DNA from 2 places in the Lacticaseibacillus boliensis genome. Region 2 is predicted to be linked to the other one. Evidence: riboswitches for the same ligand, from Rfam matches in the RefSeq annotation. Region 2 holds a riboswitch; the other holds the start of a gene.
What was found. A riboswitch is a leader RNA that binds a small molecule or an ion and turns the genes downstream of it on or off. The one in region 2 is predicted to bind thiamine pyrophosphate.

Region 1 (6,116 bases), on a different contig from region 2:
CCATGTTATTCATGCCCCAGTCGGTTGCGAAACCACCGAAGACTAAGCCTTGGGTATCGCCTTTGTTGATGTATGCCAAGGTGTCTTTGCTCAATGGATCAGACAGGTCACTATTACTGAAGCCCTTGTAAGCCGGTACGACCTTGAGGTTCATGTAGTACTTCTTGCCGGTCTTCGAGGTGAATAACCAGTCCATGAAGGCCATGGCTGCCTTTTTGGTCTTAGGATCGGCTTGCTTGTTGACAGCCCACCACTGGGTCACGCCTGCAGAAAGCTTACCGGCGCTCTTTTCGTTGACTGGGATTGGAATGATGCCGATGTTGGCAGCCAACTTCTTGTCAACAGATTCGATGGTTGGATAGACCCAAGAACCTTGCTCTGCCATCGCCACTTTGCCGGTCGAGAAAAGCTTTTCGATTTGCGTGGAGTAATCCATGCTTTGAACCGGTTGCGCACTGTACTTAACGGTTGCATCGATATATTGCTTGAAGTAGTTGCTGTTCTTCCAGCTGATCGTCTTGGCGTTGTAAGCCTTGGTGACAGAACCGTCAAATTCTTGTGACAGGAACGGATCGGCCGCGTGTTGGCCGATGACCCAGCCTTCCTTCATTGGGAAGGCGGTTGGTGCTTCGATACCGAGTTCTGACTTCTTGTCGTTCAACGTCTTCAACGCGGCTTGATAAGAAGCTTGGTCGGTGATCTTAGCAGGATCGATCCCGGCCTTTTGGAAGATGGCCTTGTTATAAACGATCCCGATGCTTTCTTGCAAGACTGGGTAGCCAAGCACTTGGCTGCCAGACTTCACCGTGTTTAGCGTTCCCGGTAAGGCTTTGTCGATCGCCTTGCCGGAAGAAACATCGGCTAAGTACTTCTTATAGGTCTGCAACTGTTGCGGGCCTTCGACCGCGAAAACATCTGGCGTCTTGCCGGATTGCATCTTCGCCTTCAAAGAAGTTTGATAGTCTGTCCCACCACCAACACTGGTTACCTTGATCTTCACGTTCTTGTGCGTCTTGTTGTACTCGGCGGCTGCCTTGTTCAACCCATCTTTGAATTCGACCTTCATGTTATAAAAATCGACGGTCGTTGTGCCTGAGCTGCTTGACGAGCCACTTGAGCAGGCGCTCAATGCCATCACGCTACCGAGTAATGCTGCCCCTGCAACTAGACTTTTCACAAGCTTGTGTTTAGTTCCTGTCATCCTTTTCGCCCTCCTTATTTGAAACGCTTACATGAGTATCATATCGAGACGAGGCACGTCGCGCAAGCCCAAACCGTTGTTAAATCGGCTGTTACCGGTATCAGAATGCAGATCAGTATAAAACCGCCCACGCTTAGGCGTGAATCTGATATTATATACCTATAATCTTCAACGTTAGAGCGCGGTTATCGTCTGCCGAGCATTCTCACAAATGAATATTCTGACATCAAAGGAGACCTTTATGGCAAGAAAAACGCGCACCACTCAAATTTCTCAAGGCATCGTCGATTTACTCTATCCCGTCACGATTATCGGTGCGTTTATGATCACGGTCTGCTTGCCATTGTTGCTGACCATCTTGTTTTTGAAGCCCAGCTTTTTCGCGATCGGGCTATGGTGGCTGTGTCTGCTGCCGCTCGGGCCTGCGGCAATCGCCGCCTTAGCCGCCGTCGGGGAATACGCCCGGACCAAAACGCCCGGCTTGTATCGCCACGCCTGGCGCTTCATGCGGCGTAACTTCAAAGAAGGCCTGAGGATCTGGTTGCCGGTGTGGGTCTTCACGCTGCCATTAATGTTATACAGCCGCGTCGAACTGACCGCCGGCCCGCGCTGGTTATACTTTTTACTCCCGGCGTTGATGCTGATCGGCCTATTTGTGGCTATCTTGCTGCTGACTGTCTGGCTGATTGCTTCTGCTTTTACCTTCAAGACCAGCGACTATTGGCGCCTAGCCATCGGTGGCCTGGCCAACCACAAAATGATGCTGCTCGCCAACGCGATCATTGCCTTGGTCGGCCTTTGCATCGGCGTCTGGGTCAGTCCGTTGTTATTGATCGTCTTGACTTCTTGCCTGCTGGTGCCCCTGTATTACCTCAACACGCCACTGCTCGATTGGATCAAGACCAACTTCACCAACAGCCACTAAGAGCAGCCAAAGACCCTCGCCGCGAAAGCCATGACGGTTTTGCGACGAGGGTCTCTTCTTATGCACCGATTACGAATTTGTCCGGGCAAACGCCGCGGCCAGCTGCTGATAATTCAACGCAGCCGTCGTGGGCACGACAACGTCTGCTTGGGCCAGCACTTGCGGATCCCCGATCCCGACGGCGAACTGGCCGGCCGCTTTGATCGCCGCGACCCCGGCAGACGCGTCTTCAAAGCTCATCACGGCGGTATTAGGCAGGTCGATGGTGGCGGCGGCCTTTACGAAGATCTCAGGGTCAGGCTTGCCGCGGTGAAGCGTAGCCGGATCGACGATGCCGTCAAAATACCGGCGCAGATCCAGTTGCGCCAGGATCGTCGGCGCATTACGCGAAGCGCTGGCGATCGCCAAACGCAACCCTGCCTGCTTGGCGGCATCGAGCAACGTCGTGATGCCAGGCAAAATATCCGCCGGCGTCATCGCCTGGATCAATTGCTGATACGCGGTGTTTTTTGACTCGGCCAAGGCGGCTTTTTCAGCTTCCGTGTAGCGTGTTTCTTGATGGCCATAGCGCAAGATCAACGCCAGTGAATCTGCGCGCGAACGCCCGCGCAAGGCATCGTTAGCCTCTGGCGGAAGCGTGATCTGCAGGCGGGTCGCCAGCTCTCGCCACGCCTGCAAGTGATATGCCGCTGAATCCGTCAGCACCCCGTCTAAATCAAAAATCATTCCTTTTAACATCGCGCACCTCTTCTGGTTTTTCTCAAGCGTAACCGCTCACAAGAGGCCGCGCAAGCCACACGAGGCTGTTAGCGGTAACAAGATCACCGCATGGTCCGGCGCAAAACCAGTTCCGGGGTCACCAACAACTCACCTTGCGGGGCACCGTCTTGTTGGATCTTGTTGAGCAACATCTGCGCAACCAGCTGGCCGAGATGGGCGACCGGCGACTTGACCGTCGAGAGTTGCGGATTGGAGACTTGATCCAAAAACACACCGTCGAAACCGACCACGCCATAGTCTTCCGGAATCATCCCGCCACAACGCCCGATCGCCCGCACCACGCCTAACGCCAGGCGATCTGAGGCACAGATAAACGTCGTGTTGGTTGGAAAATCATCCCAATGATCCGTCACAAACTGTTCTGAGATGTGACTATGATTGCGCAACCGGTGTACCTGAGGGATCTGGCCGGCACTTTGTAAGGTGTTGATATAACCGGCTTCGCGTGAGAATTCGAACGGTTCCTTCACGTCGATGCCAATAAAGACGATGTTGGTGAAGCCTTGATCGATCGCCGCTTGCGTCGCCATCTCAGTACCCAGTTTATTGTTCACGTCGACAAAATCACAACCATTGCTGTTTTCACCAAATAACACCACCGGCTTGGCGAGCGTCTCGATCCACGCGTAGTCGCTGCCGCGCATCCCGGTGATGATATACCCATCAGCATCGTCGCGCTTGAACTCCCTGTTCGTGATCAACTGCATCGCGTATTGTTGCGTGTCCAAGCCCTTAGCGATGCCAAACAACAGCGTCATGTAATACGGTTCTGTCGTGTCGATGTCTTCGAGGATCAAGAACTTGACGACCTGGGTGCGGTTATTGGCCAGCGCCTTGGCCGCCACATTGGGATGGTAATCAAGCGCCGCCATAGCGGCATAAACCAATTCCTGTAACGCCTTGGTGACCTGCTCTGGATGGTTGATCACCCGTGATACCGTCATTTTAGAAACATTCGCCTTTTTTGCCACGTCTGCAAGCGTAACCATTGCCATCCCTCCAGTACTCTAATGGCACTATACCACCACTTGCCGCTATGATACAAAAAAATGCAGCGGCACCCGCTTGCCTCATTAGAGAAGCCGCGACCAAACACCCGCCAACCGCTTTCATTTTCAAAGGATATCTGCTAAGCTACAAGTATATTAATGAATTGACACTAGGGGCGCCGCCATTAGCGGCCGAGATACGCATGTGCTGCGTGGTCCCTTCGAACCTGTAAGTTAGTACTTGCGTAGGGAAGTGTCGCCAAAATCATTGGCGCCGCGACTCTTCGCGGCGTCTTTTTTGCGATCAGGAGGAAAATAACATGGATTTAGAATTACTCGCGCAACTGCAAACCAAGCATCCACTCGTCGTCAACTACGCCAACTTCGTTACCCCGGGGTTTGTCGCCAACGGCCTCAACGCCTTGGGGGCTAGCCCCATCATGACGCTGGCCAAAGATGAAGCCGAAGACTTGATGGCCCCGGCCAACGCCTTGGTCATCAACCTCGGAACCGTCAACGAAGGCGACATGCCATTGATCTTGGCGCTTGCCAAAGCCGCCACAGATAAGAACAAACCGATCGTTTTGGATCCGGTGGCCGTCGGTGCCACCGGCTACCGTGCCCGCGCCGCCAAGCTGTTGCTGAACGACTATCCGATCAGTGTCATCCGTGGCAACGCCGGTGAGATCGCCTTTTTGGCCGGCGTCGAAGCCGAAGCCAAGGGCATCGACGCGCTGTCTGCGACGGCAGCGCCGGCAGACCTGGCCCAGCGGTGCGCGCAACGCTATGACTGCACCGTGGTGGTCAGCGGCAAGATCGACGCCATCGCTTCCGGCAACGACCTGGCGTCTGTCTTCAACCAAACCGCACTGCTGCCCGCTGTGGTCGGATCAGGCGACCTGCTGTCGAGTATCATCGGCGCCTATGCTGGCCTGACCACAGATACCTTCGAAGCGGCCTTGATGGGCGCGACGACCTTGGGTGTTGCCGGCGAGTTGGCCGCAGAGCCGCTGGAAGCGACACAGGCCGGGACCTTTGCTGCCAACTTGATGGATGTGCTCGCCAAGCTTGATGTCGAGACCCTCACCACCGCGGCTCGCTACGAAGAAGCCAAGCGCGCATAGGAGGGTAGCCATGTCTTTAACTCAGTTTCCTCAGGCGTTATCGATCGCCGGTTCTGATTCTGGCGGCGGTGCCGGCATGCAGGCAGATCTGAAAACAATCCAATCGCGACATGTTTTTGCCACGACCGTTCTCGTCGCCATCACCGCGCAAAACACACTCGGCGTTCAGGATTCGCTGGCCTTGCCGCCGGCGATGATCGATGCCCAGTTTGCGTCACTGGCGGCAGATCTGGCTATACGCGCATGCAAAACCGGCATGCTCGCAGACATCCCCACCGTGCGTGCCGTCGTGGCCAACCTCAAACGTTATGACTTCGGGCCCTTGACCGTCGACCCGGTGATGATTGCCAAAGGTGGCGCCTCGCTTTTGACCGAAGACGCCATCGCCGTCGTTCGCTCGGAGCTGTTTCCGCTGGCGACCTTGGTGACCCCTAACCTGCCAGAAGCCGAGAAGCTCACCGACACGGCCATCACCGACCGCCAGTCGATGAAAAAAGCCGCCCACACGTTGTTGACCTTCGGGGCCAAAAACGTGATCGTCAAAGGCGGCCATCTCAGCGACGACGATTCTGCCAGCGATTACGTTTTGTTGGCAGATGGCAGCGACTTTTGGATGCCGGCTACCCGCATCGACACGGTACGCACCCATGGCACCGGCGACACCTTATCGGCCTGCATCACCGCGGAGTTGGCCAAAGGGCGCCCGTTAGCCAGCGCGATCCGCACCGGTAAGACGTATGTCGAAGCCGCTATTCGTGACGGCATTGTTGTCGGTCACGGCCACGGACCGCTGAACCACTGGGCTTATCCGGAGGACGCTTATGAAGACTAGTACCCGCGACAACGCCTTCTTGTGGTTTGGTGCGGCGATCAGTCTCGCGGAGATCCTTTCCGGGACGCTGTTTGCACCGCTGGGCATCGCCCGCGGTCTGGCCGCGATCATCCTCGGCCACTTGATTGGCGGTTTGTTGATGTATGGCTGCGGGCGGATCGGCGCCGCCAGCGGATTGCCGGCGATGGCGACCACCGCCAGCGCCTTTGGCACCCACGGGTCGCAATGGTTTGCCGCCTTGAACACCCTGCAGTTGCTCGGCTGG
Region 2 (6,116 bases):
GTACCGGGTATTATGAGCTCATTTTTGACAGCGACCATCAGTTGAAGCGAGAAACGCTGTATTCAATCGTGAATGTTCGCAACGGCATGATTTTTGATATTCACCGGCAAGAAGAGACCATTGAGGTCATGCTGAACGGGACCGCCTTCAGCGACGAAGTGCTTAATGCGGATTTTCGCAATAGTATCCAGCGGCTTTGGGGTAAGCACACCTTCTTGAGCATCATTGATTTGGCGCTGAAGGACAACAATCGCGAGTATATGCGTCATGGGGTGGCAAACAGTGTCTGGCACGCGATGCGAGAGATTCAACGAATTTCTTTCACGCTTGAAGATACGCGCAAGGGCTATACGCATGGGCTATTGACCACGGCACCCAGAGCGGGGCGGATTTTGCGTCAAGATGAGACGCAGCTTGATGAAATCGAACAGATGCTGAACGCCTTTTTTCCACAACTGTATTCGGACATTGTCGGGCTGAAATACGTGCGACAGTATCAAGACGAGATGGTGGATTATCGCCTGATCGTCCAAAAGAATATCTGGGGTGAAGTGCGCGATATTCCGTTTGAGTTAGAATCAGACGGGACCAAGCGGTTACTGGATATGATGCCGATGATCGCAGACGCCATGCATGGCAACACTGTGGTGATCGATGAAATCGACACCGGGATCCATGACCTGTTGATGTTGAAGCTAGTTGAGGCCTTGGACAAGCAGATCAAGGGTCAGCTGATCTTCAGCACGCATAATACGTTGTTGCTGAATGCGCTCCGCCCAGAATCTGCGTATGTTATTCAAGAGGATACTGATGGCTTTAAGTATGTCGCTAACTTTCCCGACATCAAAACCATCAAGAAGAACAACAACGTCCAGAAGATGTATCTTAATGGTGACTTTATGGGGATTCCGTACACAGGTTTCCTCGATCTCGATGAGGTGTTTGATGGCCAGCAAAAGTAGAAAGCGCCCCAAGCGGGTGTTGCGACCAGCGCAAGACATTGTGGTTGTGGTCGCCCATGGCTTATCTGAAGTGGCCATTGCTCAAAGTCTGGGTTCAGCGATCCGGTTAAAAATCATCGTGATTGCCGAAGATAGTGGTCGGTCGAGTATCCAGATCGAAGGATTGGCTAAGCGATTGTTAAAAGAAAGCGACTTAGCATCACAGGCGGTATTTGCCGAAGCGTATTCGCTTGAAAGCCTGGATCATCTGCATATTTTCACCTTGATGGATGTTGATGATGTGCAACACCCAGACGTCAAGAACGCGTATCTAAAAGGTCGGATTCCTGGATTATCCCGGCGGTGGTATAAAGATCGGGTCACACCAATCTATTGTGATGGTAACTTGGAGGACGTTCTCAAAGCGGTCGACATGCCATATGCACATTCGCGAGAAAAGTAATTTGTATCTCAAAATCTTCCCTGTTGCCCATTCGCCGCAGGAGCAGAAAACCAAACGCGACGACTTCATCGCGTTTCGAGATAAGTTGCAACGGGTGCCTGAGACAAACCTAGATGTATTTATCACAACTTGTTTGGAGATTGCGGCCAAGCGTTGATCAAGTCTAGCAACCACACACAAACAGCCTCACCATCCAATCGATGGTGAGGCTGTTGACGTCTGGTTTAGTTTGCGGTGAGGTTCGCGCCATAATACAACCGCTTCAGCCCCGGATGCGGAAAATCATCCCGCCAAGGCTTCATGTGGCCGCAGAAGTGGACGAGTACCGGATTCTGGCGGGTGCTGTGCAAGACATCGCGCGAGAAGCGCTGCGTCTCGCCAAGCATGATGTTGGTCTGGGCGTTGTATCTGGGGTGGAGCTGTTGCCACTGGCTGTGCAAGATCGCGTTGAGGGCGTCTTGGTCATGATATTTGCAGCGCTCGGCGTTTTCTTGCGCATAAGCCACGACCTGCGTGGCAATCTGGTCTCGGCGCCAGCGGGCGACGTCGATGAGCAGCATGCCGGAATTAAAATAGCGATCGGGTGAAACCTGCGCCAGGTCCATTTTTTCAAAACGGTCGAGGTCACCTCCGTCGGCCACGGCGCCGATGAGATTCGCGCCCAAGGCCGTGTCGTACAGCGGGCGCAAGGCGCCGGTGTTGACCATGTCGACGTCCAGGTACAAGATCCGCTCGACCGGGTAGTCTGCCAGCAGCTGATCGACGTAGATGCGGTAGTAGGCGGTCTTGGGGATGCGGTAGCTGGTCGCGACGTTGGCCGGCAAAGGGATGTGCGGAGTGATCAGCTGGATCACCACCCGCGGGTTGTTGGCGAAGGCCTGCGTCAACGCGCGGCGCTGCTGGGTGGTGACGTTGTCGCAGATGATGTAAAAATGCAACGCGTCTTGCGGATTGTTGGCGAGGATCGTGCGCGTGAGGTTCAGCGCCTGGAACACCATGTTGCGGTCGATTACCAGCATGATGTTGATGGGTTGTTGTTGGGTGATGGGGCGGTTCAGTTCTAACATACACTCACGTCTCCTTGCGTTTCTGGATTATGCATAGCAATTACTTATATATGCCATAATTCCAGCATAGCAAGTTGAGGGCGGGGGATGCAAGCGGATACATCGGTGAAAGAGAAGAAGACCAGATCGAGGTGCCACTTGTCGGCTAGAAATTACATGGCAGCAATTTCGTGTAACTTAATGAATGAGTTAGATTGTTCAGTGGCACTAGCGACAAGCGCACCATCTTTCACATTGATTGTAATTGAATATCCTTCATTCAGGTTTAATTGCGCGACGAATACTTTGGGAATGGTGAAATATAAGCTGTTGTTATTTTGCAAATGACTTGCTCTTGATCCATGATGATCATCTCTAAACCGAGTATAGCTGCGCTTAACTGAGGTGGTGGCGCAAGAAAACACAACTGATCTTGTGACTGTTCCTTGACAAATTCTCACCATTCTGTCATCTTAGAGCTTGTACAATATAACTGAATACCCGTCACAAAGGGGAGCCATTGGCTGAGAGTGGGGAAACCCTGACCCTTCGAACCTGTTCGCTAATACGAGCGTAGGGATTGTGAGCGTCGTAAATACGACCTTCTTTGTGCATGGGTAAAATCACAAAGGAGGTCTATTATTGTGCAAAAAAGTCATTCACATTTACAAGTCATTCTAGAAGTGGCGATCATCGCTGCGTTTGCCATGGCGTTGGAGTACGTCCCACACAAAACCGGCATCAGCTCTGTGGAAATGAGCTACGGCCTGATTCCAATCAGCGTGTTGGCGCTACGTCGTGGCGTCGGCCCGGCGATGGCGGCCGGCTTCACCTGGGGGATCTTGGATCTGCTCTTGATCGGGATCGGCGAAGGCAGCGTCTTGAACGTGACGCAAGGCTTTATCGAATATCCGATCGCCTTCACCGTGGCCGGGCTCGGCGGCCTTTTCTACAAGCCGTTCCAGCGCGCCTTGACGCAAAACGCCAAAGGCAAAGCTCTCGCGTGGGCGTGGTCGGCGGTGATCTTAGGCGTCTTCGCCAAGTATCTCTGCCACTTCTACGCCGGCTGGATCTTCTGGGGTAGCTACGCGCCTAAGGGGATGTCGGCTTGGATCTACTCGCTGTTCATTAACGGGCTGTCCGCCGTCTTCACCGGCATCTTGACGCTGGTTGTCACCACGGCTTTGGTCACGATCGCCAAGCACCTGTTCTTGCCTAAGCAAGTTGCACATTTGGCGGCCAATTAATCGATATATCCAAGCGGATCGCGTTGGCGGTCCGCTTTTTATTGCCCAAAAATAATTAAGGGGGTATATTAAGATTGGAATCTAATAACAGCGCTTTCATTTTGGAGGATAACGCGATGTCAGATCCGACGACGCTGTGGGTGTTGGGTGTAGGTGGAATATGGTCGGCTTTAGTGGGCGTGCAGGTGTTGCGCGGCCACTGGTTGCGGCTGGTCCGCGGTAACTTGTTTGGCAGTCAGACCGAATCGCTTCGAGCCGGTGGCGCCAAAGTTTGGGGTTGGTTTTACATCGGTGCCGGGATCGTTGCTGAAGGCTTGTTAGGCTATGCCTTATTGTTTGGTTGAGGCCGCACAGGTGACAAAACTGTTCGTTGTTCGCTGATCAGGCTGGGTGTATATTCACCCGTGAACAGAGAAAAATGAGTGATTGAGTTACACAGGAAGCGGGGGATCCGGATGAAAAAGGCGAGTGAAAGCGTCGCGAAACAAACAAACAACAACTATTACGGCGTCGGCGGCTTCACCAGCATCAAGGCTTACTTTGCCAATTACGTGAATTTCACCGGCCGCAGCAGTCGTCGCGAGTATTGGTGGTTGATGCTGTTTTCAGCTATCGTGGGGCTGATCATCGGCGGCGTGACGATCGCCGTCAGTATTGGGGCGGTGATAAAGCTGGCCAACAGCGGGGACACCGCCAAGCTGAGCAGTCCGATCGCGCTTCTGATGAGCATGCTGTGGTTATTGTTGCTCTTGATCGTCATCAGCTTGGTGACGTTGTTACCGTCGCTGTCCTTGGTGATCCGGCGGTTTCGCGACGCCGGGGTCCACTGGGCGGTGTATGTTGCGTTGTATGCGGGCCAGTGGCTCGTTTACATCTTGTTGTGGCATCAAGCAACCGCGCGACTGCTTTTGTTGGCGGCGATTGGCATCACGATGTTGGTCATCACGGTGCTGCCGACCAAGGATCCGCCGCGCGACGAAGCGGCAGGTCGTGAATGATGGCAGGCTTCTCCGGCATGGAGGAGCTTTTTTTTGATCCCAAGTATTACCATTTTTATATGGCGGATGCTGATACAATAAGATTGGTAGCGCCTACTTTCATTTTATAAACAAGATATTTATAAATGTTGATGACTATCACAAATTAAAATTAATACAATAGAGGAGAAGAGAACTGGACCACAGTTTGGAGGGAACATCATGAATAAAAAAAGAATCGGCCTAACAACTGAGAAGACCCGTTTCAGAATGTACAAGGCGAAGCACCAATGGGTCATTGCCGGTGCAACAGTGATTACGATCGCCGCACTGGGTTTCAGCAAGCCGCAAGCGACACACGCGGCGGCCACAACGAGCCCCGACGAACAAGCAACGGTCAGCGACACCCAGGCCCCGGCTGAGGCCGTCACGATGAAAAACGTGACACGCACGATCCACTATGTCGATGCGACGGGCAAAACCGTTGCCCCAGATACGGTACAGACGGCACACTTCACCTCTAACGATGATGGCAAGACTTGGCAGCAGACAGATAGCCAGGCCGGCTTCGCCGCGGTCGCAGCTGCGAGCGTCACAGGCATGACCGCTGACCAGCCGCAGATTGCTGCGGCAACTGTCACGGCGACAGACGCCAACAGCAGCGTGACGGTGCACTATGCCCAAAACGCCGCAGAAAAACCGGCCACAGCAACGCCGGCACAACCAACAACAGCTACCACAAGCAAGACCACAACCGCGACCCCGACCGAGGCGGCAACGACGACCAGCGCCCAAGTAACACCAGCGACTGCAAAAGCTGATGCGACCACAACGGCGGCTGACTCAGCAACGAAGACGGCAACAGACACGACAGCCAAGGATGCTGCGACTGCCAATGCGTCCCAAGCAAATGCAACGACGGCTACCGCAACCACAGCGACGACTGACACACCAGCAAGTGCTGCGACCAAGACAGCGGACACGACTGCGGCAAAAACCGCAGATTCAGCCACCACAGCCGCCGCAAAAACGAAGACCACTGCGCCAGTCGTTAGCTACAAGTCGCTTCTGAGTCCAACACCAGAGCCAGCGCCTACCAGCAACGCAACGGCATCGATGACGGTCAATGGGCAGACAAGTATCGTCGAGTCATATAGTGGTTTGACGGGCAATTCGGCGACAAAACCCGACTCCGGAACGCAAGACAAAGACAAGTTGTCGATTGCTGCTACCAATTTGGTTAAAGGCGACATTGTCTCCATTACCTTGCCGAACTTTAAGGCAATCGACTCCGCTCCTAATTTGAGTGGTGCCACTAAAGCGCAATCGACTAACGGGGTAACCTACACGGTGACGGCGGATACGCTGTCGACGTTAGGCTTTGATGTGCAGATCAAGGCAGCTTATTGGCCCGACAAATCCAAGTTGGATTATCAAGACAT

Region 1: it holds a riboswitch for thiamine pyrophosphate, as region 2 does, so the genes downstream of both, thiM (hydroxyethylthiazole kinase) here and thiT (energy-coupled thiamine transporter ThiT) in region 2, are expected to answer to the same signal.

The regions. Positions count from the first base shown of each region.
Region 1 covers NZ_BAAIHN010000009.1:19,789-25,904, forward strand. The annotation lists gene ACYVRB_RS05535 (ABC transporter substrate-binding protein) at 1-1,201, opposite strand, end outside; gene ACYVRB_RS05540 (YesL family protein) at 1,443-2,126, shown strand; gene pgmB (beta-phosphoglucomutase) at 2,196-2,864, opposite strand; gene ACYVRB_RS05550 (LacI family DNA-binding transcriptional regulator) at 2,948-3,895, opposite strand; TPP riboswitch at 4,058-4,164, shown strand; gene thiM (hydroxyethylthiazole kinase) at 4,216-5,019, shown strand; gene thiD (bifunctional hydroxymethylpyrimidine kinase/phosphomethylpyrimidine kinase) at 5,030-5,851, shown strand; gene cytX (putative hydroxymethylpyrimidine transporter CytX) at 5,841-6,116, shown strand, end outside.
Region 2 covers NZ_BAAIHN010000005.1:117,547-123,662, forward strand. The annotation lists gene ACYVRB_RS03975 (AAA family ATPase) at 1-962, shown strand, start outside; gene ACYVRB_RS03980 (hypothetical protein) at 946-1,404, shown strand; gene ACYVRB_RS03985 (glycosyltransferase family 8 protein) at 1,629-2,471, opposite strand; TPP riboswitch at 2,951-3,047, shown strand; gene thiT (energy-coupled thiamine transporter ThiT) at 3,158-3,697, shown strand; gene ACYVRB_RS03995 (hypothetical protein) at 3,814-4,041, shown strand; gene ACYVRB_RS04000 (DUF805 domain-containing protein) at 4,153-4,695, shown strand; partial or broken gene ACYVRB_RS04005 (mucin-binding protein) at 4,897-5,349, shown strand.